2 regions of the Rhizobium leguminosarum genome follow, and region 1 is predicted to be linked to the other one. Evidence: riboswitches for the same ligand, from Rfam matches in the RefSeq annotation. Region 1 holds a riboswitch; the other holds the start of a gene.
The links. Region 1 has a riboswitch for S-adenosylmethionine ahead of metA (homoserine O-acetyltransferase MetA). Riboswitches for the same ligand answer to the same signal wherever they lie in the genome.
Positions count from the first base shown of each region.

Region 1 (5,927 bases):
CCACCCTGCTCGATACGAAAGTACCGCTTCCGTGGCGCGATTCCAGTGCGCCGGATGCCATCAGATCGCGATAGGCGGTGCGCACGGTGACACGGCCGAGCTTCAGAGCCTCGGCAAGGTCTCGTTCACCCGGCAGCGCGGTGCCGGGCTTCAGCAGCCCTTCCTGGATGAGGCCGGTCAGCGTCTGCGCCAGCCGCTTGTAGAGCGGCCCGGTCAGCGCCTCGTCACGCAGGCCGCGGCTGTTCAGTTCCGCTATCAGACTGGTTCTATCCATGGGCGCACAATAGAACCTATATAGAACCAATCGGCAAGACGGAATCGAGCGCGGAACGAAAAAACCCTCGCCGGCGGACCAGCAAGGGTTTCATAGCGCTCAAATTTGGCAGCCGTGCGTCGACAGCGCCGCGCGTTTAAGAACGCGCGGCGCTGGAGGATGCTCAGTTCTTGGTGAAGATATAATCCGTCTCCTGGCGCAGCACTTCGCCGGGGCGCAGGACCGCATTCGGAAAACCTTGGTGATTGATGGCATCCGGCCAGACCTGTGTCTCCAGGCAAAAGCCGGCGAATGGGCCGTATTTGCGCCCGCCGATGCCGGGCGCCCCGACATCGAGCTTGAAGCCGGCATAGAACTGCACGCCTGGCTCCGTGCTGCGCACTTCCAGCGACACACCGGAATACAGGCTGCGGGCAAGCGCGACGCTCCGCTTGGCGGCACGCTCGCCCGACAGGCAGAAATTATGGTCGTAAAAGGCTTGTTGGCTGCCTACGAAACGCTTCATCGGCGCCATCTCGCGGAAATCGAATTCCGTACCCTCGACGGGACGGATCTCGCCGGTCGGCACCTGCTTCTCATCGGTCGGCAGATAGTGATCGGCGGCTATCATGATGTCATGGCCAAGCGCATCTTCGCGGCCGTCGAGATTGAAATAGGCGTGCTGGCAGACATTGGCGAGCGTCGGCTGGTCGCTGGTCGATTCGTAGGTGATCGACAGTTCACCATTGCCATGCACCCAGAACGTCGCCTGGATGGTGCAATTGCCGGGATAGCCGGCGCGCCCATCGGGATCGACGATCTTCAGCACCACGCGGTCGACGTCATGCTCGACGATCGTCCAATTGCGTTTGGCGATATTGTCGCTGCCGCCATGCAGATGCGTGACGCCGTTTTCATTCGGCTCGAGCTGATAGTCCTTGCCGTCAAGCGTGAACCTGCCGCCGCCGACGCGGTTGGCGCAGCGGCCGGGCGTCGCGCCGAAGTAGGACGAATAGAGAGGGTAGCTGTCAAAATCGTCGAAACCGAGTTGCAGCGGCGCGTCATGTCCCTCGAGGCGCAGATCCTGGATGACCGCGCCCCAGCTGATGATCTTGGCCGTCAGCCCGCCGCCCTTGATCACGACGCGATAGACGGTCTCGCCCGCCTGCGTCTGCCCGAAAACGTCCCGCTCCAACTTATCCGACATGATCGACCGTCCATTCTGTCCCTGCTGCACATTCCTCAATTCGGAATCGATTTGAGGAATGTGCAGCGATTGAAAGTGTGCATTGCACGTCCGACGAAGACGCGCGGTGTGGTAGGCTTCAGGACAGGAACCTGCCCGGATTTGCTTCGATCCGCAACCGGCGGATCAGAAAGAAGAGCCTCAGCAGTAGTGCGCGGCATCGGCTCGCAGCGCGATTGGCAACGGTCAGAGATCGGTGCCGATCTCTTCCACATCAAAGGGCGTGGTCTGGTAGATTTCGTTGATCCAGTTGCCGAACAAAAGATGCGCATGGCTGCGCCAGCGGTTCTGCGGCGCAAGCGCCGGATCGTTATGCGGGAAGTAATTGTGCGGCATCTTGATCGGCACCCCGGCATTGACGTCGCGGAAATACTCGTCGGAAAGCGAGGTGGAATCATATTCGACATGGTTGAACATGTAGAGCCGCCGGCCTCTCTTCTCGTGCACGAGGCAGACGCCCATTTCGCTGGACTCCATCAGGATCTCCAGGCTTTCGGATTTCTCGATATCGGCGCGGCGCACCTCGGTCCAGCGCGACACCGGCACTTCGAAATTGTCGGAAAAGCCGTTGAGATAGATCGAGGAAGGCTTCAGGTTCCGGTGGCGGTAGACGCCGAAGGCCTTCTCTTTCAGCTCGTATTTCGGAACGCCGTGAAAATGATAGACCGCCGCCATCGCGCCCCAGCAGACGTTCATCGTCGAATGGACATTCGTTTCCGTCCAGTCGAGAATCTCCTTCATCTCCGGCCAATAGGTGACGTCCTCATAGGGCAAAAGCTCGATCGGCGCCCCGGTGATGATGAAGCCGTCGAACTTGCGGTGCTTCACCTCCTCCCAGGTCTGGTAGAAGGCAAGAAGATGATCCTCGGACGTATTCTTCGCCTTGTGGCCGCCGATGCGAATGAGCGACAGCTCCACCTGCAGCGGCGAGGCGCCGACGAGGCGGGCCATCTGCAGTTCGGTCTTGATCTTGTTCGGCATGAGGTTGAGCAGCCCGATCTGCAACGGTCGGATATCCTGACGGATCGCCAACGTCTCGGTCATCACCCGCACACCCTCCTGAACCAGGGTTTCGAAGGCGGGCAGCGTATCGGGGATCTTGATGGGCATTGCGGACACTCGATCAAAAACAAAAAACCGGCGGCGACAAAAATCGCTACCGGTCCGCACGCGGCCCTTTAGCGACTTTTTTAACGTGGCTGCAAGCCGGCCGGCCAAATCACCACGGAGGCCTTAATTAGACCCAGTCGGATTGCGAATCAACTGGCGAATACATGCAGGAGAGACTCATGCAAGCATCATCACACTTTAATGACTGATAGAATCTGTTGATAGACCGGTAACGCCACCATGTTATTTATAAGGGTATGGGCGATTTGGAAAAGCGTAATGGCAGATAAAATCGAGGGGAGGCCGGGCATCCGGAGGCAGGATAGGGTAGGGTATGATTTAAGCCTGACATATCGCCTCGGCGTCATGTTCTCAGCATTCTGGAATTCGGAAGTGCGTGGCAAGGTGCTGTTTCTGGCGACCGTGCTGATCCTCGTTATCCTGGCGACGTCCTACGGCCAGGTCATTTTGAACGAGTGGAATGCGCCCTTCTACGACTCGCTGGAGCGCCGCGACCTCGGCGAATTCTTCCACCAACTCGAAATCTTCGCGATGATCGCCGGCACACTGCTGCTGCTCAACGTGCTGCAGGCCTGGCTGAATCAGATGACGGCGCTCTATATGCGCGAAGGCTTGTCGCGCGATCTGGTCGACCAGTGGCTGAAGCGCAAGCGAGCGCTGCGGCTCGCCTCCAGCGGCCTGATCGGCGTCAATCCGGACCAGCGCCTGCACGAAGATTCCCGCAACCTCGCCGAAAGCACGACGGGATTGGTTCTCGGCCTGCTGCAGTCGACCATTCTTCTGGTGAGCTTCATCGGCGTGCTCTGGGAACTTTCCAGCGGCTTCATCTTCCGCATCAGCGGCCATAGCTTCTCCATTCCGGGCTACATGGTCTGGGCGGCGATTTTTTATGCCGCTTCCGCCTCGGTGCTGAGTCAGGTCGTCGGTCGGAAGCTGGTGAAGCTCAATGCCGACCGTTTTTCGAAAGAAGCCGAGCTTCGCTTCACGCTGATGCATGCCAATGAGAACATGCCGGCAATTACTGTTGCCCGCGGCGAGGAGAACGAGCGCCGGCGCATCAACACCGATATCAGCTCGGTCCTGACAGTCGTCAAGCGGCTTGCCATGGCCAATACCAATCTCACCTGGGTTTCGGCCGGCTATGGCTGGCTGGTGATCGTCATTCCGATCATCGTCGCCGCCCCCGCCTATTTCTCCGGCGGTCTCACCCTCGGCCAGCTGATGATGTCCGTCGGTGCCTTCAACCAGGTCAACACGGCGCTGCGCTGGTACGTGTCCAATTTCGGCCCGATCGCCGAATGGCGCGCCACGCTGATGCGCGTCACCGATTTCCGCCAGGCGCTGGTCGAGATGGAAGAGGACTTCGACCTGAAGGACAGCATCGCCTATGAAAACGCCGCGCCCGACACGCTGACGCTGAAGGACGTGGTGATCGTCGCCAAGGTCGGCGAAGACATCGAGGAATGCGGCGGTTTCCGCCTGCGTGAAACCAGTGTCGTGATCAAGGCCGGCGAAAAGATCATGATCAACGGCGATCACAGCGTCAACCGCAAGCTGCTCTTCCAGGCGATGGCCGGCCTCTGGCCGTGCGGCAGCGGCACGATAGGCCTGCCGCCGATCGACGACATGCTCTTCGTTCCTCAGCTGGCCTATGTCCCCGGCGGCTCATTGCGCGAGGCGCTGGCCTTTCCCGAACGTCCCGAAGCCTACGAGAAAGCCGACGTCGAGGCGGCCCTCGACAAGGTTGGTCTGCATTCGCTGATCGCAAGGCTCGAAACCCGCGCCCGCTGGGACAAGCTGCTCGACAGCGACCAGCAGAAAGCGATCGGATTTGCCCGGCTGCTTCTCGTGCGCCCGCGCTGGATCATCTTCGACGAAGTGCTGGAAGGCATGGAGCCGGAATTGCAGGAAACAATGGCCAAACTGCTCACCTCGATGCCCGAAAGCGGCATGATCTATATCGGCCGCTCCGAGGCCTATCTCGAGGCGCTGAAGCCGCGCGTGCTGCATCTGCAGGCGCTGCCGTCAAAATCCGAGGAACCGCCGCCTGCCGTCCAGACCGGCGCCAGCGCCAGTGCCGGCGCTGCCGCCGTGCCCGCGCCGGCGCTTTAATGCATGCCGTCCAAAAGTGTGGAGCGGTTTTGGGATGACGGCATGCATAAGACGAGGATTTGAGCCGCTGGTCACATCGGCGGTATGACGCCGTTGAGACCGACGGCGATCTGGCTGGCCGAGATGCTGCCATCCGCCGCCGTCTCGCCGGTGACTACGACGCCGGCGCCGGGCTTCAGATCATCCTTGGTCGCAGGCGTCAACGTCACGATCGGCGTGCCATCGGCAATCGTGATGGTCTTTTCCTTGCCTTGATAGGTCAGCGTGATCGTGTGGCCGTCGACGGATTTGACGGCGTTGCTGACAGTCGCGTTGGTCATCTGGCTGTTCGGCTGCGCATCCCAAGGACGGTTGCCCTCACCGGTTCCCTTCATCGACGCCGGAAAGATCAGCACCTCGATCGCCCCGTCCGGGCCCGTGCCCTTCGGAAGCGAAGCGACGCCGACGAAATCGCCGGGTTTGATATCCTCGACGGAAGCTTGTCTGATGCCGCCGACCTTCCAGCCGGCCTTCAGCGCGACCGTCGCATCTTTGCCCTCGCGCGTCTTGACGACGAGCGTATCGCCGGTGAGGCTTTCGATTGCGCCGCGAACACGAATGCGCTGGGCAGCCTGCGCCTGTGCGGCTTGCGACAGGGCAAGCGCAACGAGGCTGCCGGCGGTAAGTGCTGTGAGAAAACGGGAATGTGGCTTGCGAGACATATGACTTTTCCTTGTCGCCATTGCGATCGGCAATATCCCCGGCTGCCGGACGGCACCTTATGCCGCAGGACGACACGCTGACGAATCAAGGAAAAGTGAGCCTCGAGCCTCGAGAAAATCTCAGCCTTCCAGCTTTTCCCGCAGCATTTCGAGCTCCAGCCACTCTTCTTCCATGTCAGTCAGGCTGGCGCGCAGTTTCTCCATCTCGCCGGCAAGCCGGTTGAAGGTTGCAGGATCGCGCGTGAAAAGATTGGGATCTGCCATCACCTGTTCGCGCTTGGCGATTTCGGCTTCGGCCTTCGCCATTTCCTTCGGCAGGTTTTCCAGTGCGAATTTCTGCTTGAAGGAGAGCTTGACCTTCGAGCTGCCTGAAGCTGTTGCTTGCTGGGTCTTCGGCTTCTCCGCCGCCTTCTCGGCCCTCTTACGCTCCTCGAGCGCGCCCTTGCGCTGTACAAGCATGTCCGAGTAGCCGCCGGCATATTCG
Region 1 covers NZ_CP016286.1:3,887,521-3,893,447, forward strand. Annotated here, with positions in the region: gene BA011_RS19035 (GntR family transcriptional regulator) at 1-274, opposite strand, end outside; gene BA011_RS19040 (aldose epimerase family protein) at 438-1,460, opposite strand; gene metA (homoserine O-acetyltransferase MetA) at 1,686-2,609, opposite strand; SAM riboswitch at 2,658-2,735, opposite strand; gene BA011_RS19050 (ABC transporter ATP-binding protein/permease) at 2,850-4,742, shown strand; gene BA011_RS19055 (hypothetical protein) at 4,814-5,443, opposite strand; gene BA011_RS19060 (ABC-F family ATP-binding cassette domain-containing protein) at 5,564-5,927, opposite strand, start outside.

Region 2 (5,927 bases), 750 kb from region 1:
ACAATTGGCTTGAGGGTGAGTGGAGCGGGTGAAGGGAATCGAACCCTCGTATTCAGCTTGGGAAGCTGCTGCTCTACCATTGAGCTACACCCGCGACGATGCGAGATTTCCAACAGATAGGGGCGGCTGTCAAGTCGCGTCGGATGCGACGCCTCAGATGCGGAAGTGCTTCGAGAGTTTGAGGCCCTGGGCCTGGTAGTTGGAGCCGAGGCCGGAGCCGTAGAGGCTGGCGGGCTTTTCCTGCATATGCTCGTAGACGAGGCGGCCGACGATCTGGCCGTCTTCGAGGATGAAGGGCACTTCGTGGCTGCGCACTTCGAGCACGGCGCGGCTGCCGCGGCCGCCGGCCGGCGCATGGCCAAAGCCCGGATCGAAGAAGCCGGCATAATGGACGCGGAACTCGCCGACCAGCGGATCGAAGGGGGTCATCTCGGCGGCGTAATCCGGCGGCACGTGCACGGCCTCGCGCGAGACGAGGATATAGAACTCATCGGGATCGAGGATCAGCTCGTTGCGGCCGCGGCTGTGGAGCGGTTCCCAGAAATCGAAGAGGTCGTGCTCGGCCTTCTTGTCGACGTCGACGACGGCAGTGTGATGTTTGCCGCGATAACCGATCAGGCCGTCCTTGTCTCCGGCGAGGTCGATCGACAGGGCGATGCCGCCGCCGGAAACGTTCGGCAGCTTGCTGGCGACCAGCGTCTCGCTCTCGTGCAGCTTCAACAGTTCCGGCTCGCCGAGCAGCGCCTGGCCGACGCGGAAACGGATCTGCGACAGGCGTGAGCCGCGGCGCACGACGATCGGGAAGGTGCGCGGGCTGATTTCGAGATAGAGCGGGCCGGAATAGCCTGATGGGATCTTGTCGAATTCCTGGGCGTAATCGGTGATGACGCGGGTGAAGATATCCAGCCGCCCGGTCGAGCTCTTCGGATTGGCCGAGGCCGACATGTCAGCCGGCAGCGCTAAGCTCTCCATCAGCGGCACGATGTAGACGCAGCCGGTTTCGAGCACCGCCCCCTCGGAGAGGTCGATCACGTGCAGGCTCAGCCGGTCGAGCTTGTCGGACACCAGATGCGAGGGGCCTGGCATGAAGCTGGCGCGCACGCGAAACGCCTTGCCGCCCAAGCGCAGATCGAGGCTTGCCGGCTGGATCTGGTCGCGGTCCAGCTCCCGCTCGGAGATCAGACGCCCCGTTTCGAACAGCGCGGAGATCGCGCGATCCGCCAGAATTCCCGTTTCGCGAGCCATCATGCCTCATCCATCATTTGCCGCCGACAAAACCAAACTCGGGGAATTGACGCAAGCAGCTAACAGCAGTATTGCAGAATTATCCCGTGGTGATTTGGCCGGTCGGCTTGCAGCCACGTTAAACAAGTGGCTAAAAAGACCGGGTTGAAACCGGTCTGCTTTTGCGACCGGTTTTTTTGTTATGTGAAGGTGATGGCATGAGCAAGACCTGGCGCCCGGCAACCCAACTCGTTCACGGTGGCACGCTGCGTTCGCAATATGGCGAGACGTCCGAGGCAATCTATCTCACCCAAGGCTTCGTCTACGAGACGTCGGAGGCGGCCGAAGCCCGCTTCAAGGGCGAGACGGAGGGCTTCATCTACGCCCGCTATGGCAGCCCCACCAACGACATGTTCGAAAAGCGCATGTGCATGCTCGAAGGTGCTGAAGACGCCCGCGCCACGGCTTCCGGCATGGCGGCCGTCACCGCTGCCATCCTTTGCCAGTTGAAGGCCGGCGATCATATCGTCGCTGCCCGCGCCCTCTTCGGTTCCTGCCGCTGGGTCGTCGAGACGCTCGCACCGAAATACGGCATTGACTGCACGCTGATCGACGGCCGGGATCTGGCGAACTGGGAAAAAGCGATCACGCCGAAGACCAAGGTGTTCTTCCTGGAAAGCCCGACCAATCCGACGCTCGAAGTGATCGATATCGCAGGCGTTGCCAAGCTCGCCAACCAGATCGGCGCCAAGGTCGTCGTCGACAACGTCTTCGCCACACCGCTCTTCCAGAAACCTTTGGAACTCGGCGCCCATATCGTCGTCTATTCCGCCACCAAGCATATTGACGGCCAGGGCCGCTGCCTCGGCGGCGTCGTGCTTTCGGACAAGGAATGGATCGACGAGAACCTGCACGATTATTTCCGCCATACCGGCCCGGCGATGTCGCCGTTCAACGCCTGGACGCTGTTGAAGGGCATCGAGACGCTGCCGCTGCGCGTGCGCCAGCAGACCGAAAATGCGGCAAAGATCGCCGACTTCCTGGCCGAGCAAGGCAAGGTCGCCAAGGTGATTTATCCGGGCCGCAAGGACCACCCGCAGGCCGATATCATCGCCAAGCAGATGACCGGCGGCTCGACGCTGGTCGCCTTCGAGCTGAAGGGCGGCAAGGATGCGGCCTTCGCGCTGCAGAACGCGCTCGAGATCATCAAGATCTCCAACAATCTCGGCGACAGCAAGAGCCTGATCACCCATCCGGCAACGACGACGCACAAGAACCTGACCGAAGAGGCGCGCGCCGAACTCGGCATTTCTCCGGGCACGGTCCGCCTGTCGGCCGGCATCGAGGATACCGATGACCTGATCGAGGATTTCGCGCGGGCACTTGCCAAGGTCTCGGCCTGATCTAGGGATAAGCGGCCGGACCTCTAAGCGCGTCGCATTCGCTCCTCGCGCTTTAGTTTTTGTTTTTACGCATGTCGTTATCGCAAAACCGCTGCACACTTTTGCGCGACATGCTTGGGGTTCGGCCGTGCCCAGATCTCACTGGGTGAGGCCAGATCTCCCCAAGGTGAGACCGGATCTCACCAAGGTGAGACCGGGGGGGAACAAGTTCGCCCGCCGCGGCGTTCCGAAACCGAATTAACACTGACAATTAGGCTTAACGATCGAAAAGCCTTCGGATCACAGCCATTTCAGCGATGATAATTGTTCCGTTTCTTGACGGACAGGGCCTCTTATAAGATACGGGTAACATATCTTGACTAAGGTGCAAGGCATGTATCGCGCCCTCACAAGAGAGATCGAAGTAGTCGTCGAGCCGTTCTATCTGGAGGAGCAATCCGATCCGGAAGACGACCGCTATGTCTGGGGTTACCGGATTGTCATCAGCAACAATTCCGGCATAGCCGTTCGGCTGGTCAACCGTTACTGGAACATCACCGACCAGAACGGCCAGGTGGACGAGGTGACCGGCCCCGGCGTCGTCGGCGAGCAGCCGCGGCTGAGCCCCGGCGACACCTACGAATATTCCTCCGGCTGCCCGCTCGACACGCCCTCAGGGCTGATGTTCGGCCATTACCAGATGGAAACGGACGACGGCGAGATGTTCGATGTCGACATCCCCGCCTTCTCGCTGGATTCACCCGGGCTGCTGCGCGTGCTCAACTGACGTGTAACGCCACAGGCGGCACGACACCTCGGCCCACGAGATCGCCGATACCGGCCCCTCATCCGGCTGCCGCCACCTTCTCCCCGTAAACGGGGCGAAGGGACCATGCCGCCGACATCTCCGTTCCTCGCCCACCTCTCGCAAGGCACGTCCCCTCGCCCCGTTTACGGGGAGAGGGTTAGGGTGAGGGGCAGCCATTCGCGCGAACCGCGCCTATTCCGCCGGCTGAAGCTCGGCCGGCTCGAAGCGGTAAGTGGTCGAGCAGAATTCGCAGGTCACGGCGATTTCGCCATCTTCCTGGCTGGCCTCGATCTCCTCGGCCGAGAAGCCCTTCAGCACGCCCTTGATCTTGTCGCGCGAGCAGCTGCAGCGGTCGAAGACGGCGCGCGGTTCGTAGACGCGGACGCCGCGTTCGTGGAACAGGCGGAACAGCAGCCGCTCGGTGCCGACAAGCGGATCGGTGAGTTCATCGGCGTCGATGGTCTCGACCAGCGAACGGGCTTCGAGCCAGGCATCGTCCTCGCCATGCGGGCGGCTGCCGGTGTCGCCGTCGCCGCCGTGGAGATCCGGCTGGCGCATGCGCTCCGGCGCTTCCGGCAGGAACTGGGCGACGAGGCCGCCGGCCCGCCAGCGATGGCGCGGCTTGCCCGCATCGTCGCGATCGAAGAGTTCGGCCGCGGCGAGGCGCACGCGCGTCGGGATCTGCTCCGATTGGCGGAAATAGACGCCGGCAATTTCTTCCAGCGTGGTGCCGTCGAGCGGAACGATGCCCTGGTAGGGCTGACTGAACTTGCCCTGGTCGATGGTGAAGGCGAGCACGCCCTTGCCGAGCAATTGCTCCGGCTCGGTTTCACCCGCCTCGATTGCCTTGTTGAGCAGCGCCTGATCGAAACGGGCATAGGCGCGGACATTTTCCGGCGTCGAGAAATCGGCGACGAGAAGATCGACCGGGCCGTCGCCCTTGGTCTGCACCGTGAACTTGCCGTCGAACTTCAGCGAGGTACCAAGCAGCACCGTCAGCACGACGACTTCGGCAAGCAGCCGGGCAACGGGTGCCGGATAATGATGGCGCTCTAGGATCGCATCGAGCATCGGGCCGAGCTGGACGGCGCGGCCGCGCACATCCAGCCCCTCCACCTGGAAAGGGACGACATGGTCATCGCCGGCGAAATCGAACTGGCCGAGGGCGGCTGCAGCTTCTGCCATGGCTTTCACTCCTAGTTTTCAGAGCGATGGGCCAGCGTGCCCTTCGCTCGCGCGGTCGCGAGATCTTTCACTCTCGACGTCCGATTATGGTTCAGATCGCGCCCAGGCACCAAGCAAGAATGGACTTCTGCGCATGAAGACGGTTTTCCGCCTCATCGAAGACCACGGACTGCGGACCGTCAATCACATCATCCGTCACTTCCTCACCGCGATGGGCGGGCAGGCAATGCATGAACAATGCATCATTGCCGGCTTTCGCCATCAAGGCCGCGTTGACCTGATAAGGCTGGAAGACATTGTGACCCCGGGCCCGATGTTCCTGATTCATGGAGACCCAGGTATCGGTCACCACGCAATCGACGCCGGCGACCGCACGGTCGGCATCATGGCAAAGCATGATTTCGGCGCCCTCATTGCGGGCCCAGTTCAGATAGTGATCCTTTGGCTCCGAGCCAAGGGGCACGGCCATGTTCATGCGATAGCCGAAACGCGCGGCACCCTCGACCAGCGAATGCAGCACATTGTTGCCGTCGCCGGTCCAGGCGATGGTCTTGCCCTTGATCGGGCCGCGATGCTCTTCGAAGGTCATGATATCGGCCATGATCTGGCAGGGATGGGTGTCATCCGTCAGCGCATTGATCACGGGCACGGTCGCATGCTGGGCAAGCTCCAGCAGCCTGGAATGCTCGGTGGTGCGGATCATGATCGCATCGACATAGCGCGACAGCACCTTGGCGGTGTCGCCGATCGTCTCGGCGCGGCCGAGCTGCATCTCGGTGCCGGACAGGAACAGCGTTTCGCCGCCGAGCTGGCGCATGCCGACGTCGAAGGAGACGCGGGTGCGCGTCGACGGCTTCTCGAAGATCATCGCCAGCATCTTGCCGGCGAGCGGCTTGTCGCCCTGGCCTGCCTTGAAGGCCTGCTTGCGGGAAAGCGCATCGTTCATGATGGTTCTGAGATCGGCTGATGTGACCGCCGAAAGATCGAGGAAATGTTTAGGGCTCATATCGTCTTCTTACCTGTGCTGCGCCCGAAGGCGGCAATCTCTTCAAGCCGTCTTCTTGACCTTGGAGGCGCGAATGCTCTCGGCGGCGCGTTCGACGCGGGCAAGGCCCTCGCGGGCTTCCTCGGCGGTGACCACGAGCGGCGGAAGAAGGCGGATGACGTTGTCGCCGGCAGGCACGCCGAGCAGATGGGCGGCGCGGATCGCCTGCAGCAGTTCGGCTGAGGGAACGGCAGCCTTGATGCCGAGCAAAAGGCCCTCGCCGCGCACATCTTCGATCACGTCGGGATAACGATCCTTCAGCGAGGCGAGGCCCTGGCGGAAG
Region 2 covers NZ_CP016286.1:4,636,580-4,642,506, reverse strand. Annotated here, with positions in the region: tRNA gene BA011_RS22585 (tRNA-Gly) at 21-94, opposite strand; gene BA011_RS22580 (2'-deoxycytidine 5'-triphosphate deaminase) at 154-1,248, opposite strand; SAM riboswitch at 1,322-1,400, shown strand; gene BA011_RS22575 (O-succinylhomoserine sulfhydrylase) at 1,443-2,627, shown strand; gene apaG (Co2+/Mg2+ efflux protein ApaG) at 3,001-3,393, shown strand; gene BA011_RS22565 (Hsp33 family molecular chaperone) at 3,607-4,599, opposite strand; gene argF (ornithine carbamoyltransferase) at 4,691-5,605, opposite strand; gene BA011_RS22555 (aspartate aminotransferase family protein) at 5,648-5,927, opposite strand, start outside.
Region 2: linked by a shared signal. The riboswitch ahead of BA011_RS22575 (O-succinylhomoserine sulfhydrylase) and the one ahead of metA (homoserine O-acetyltransferase MetA) in region 1 are both predicted to bind S-adenosylmethionine.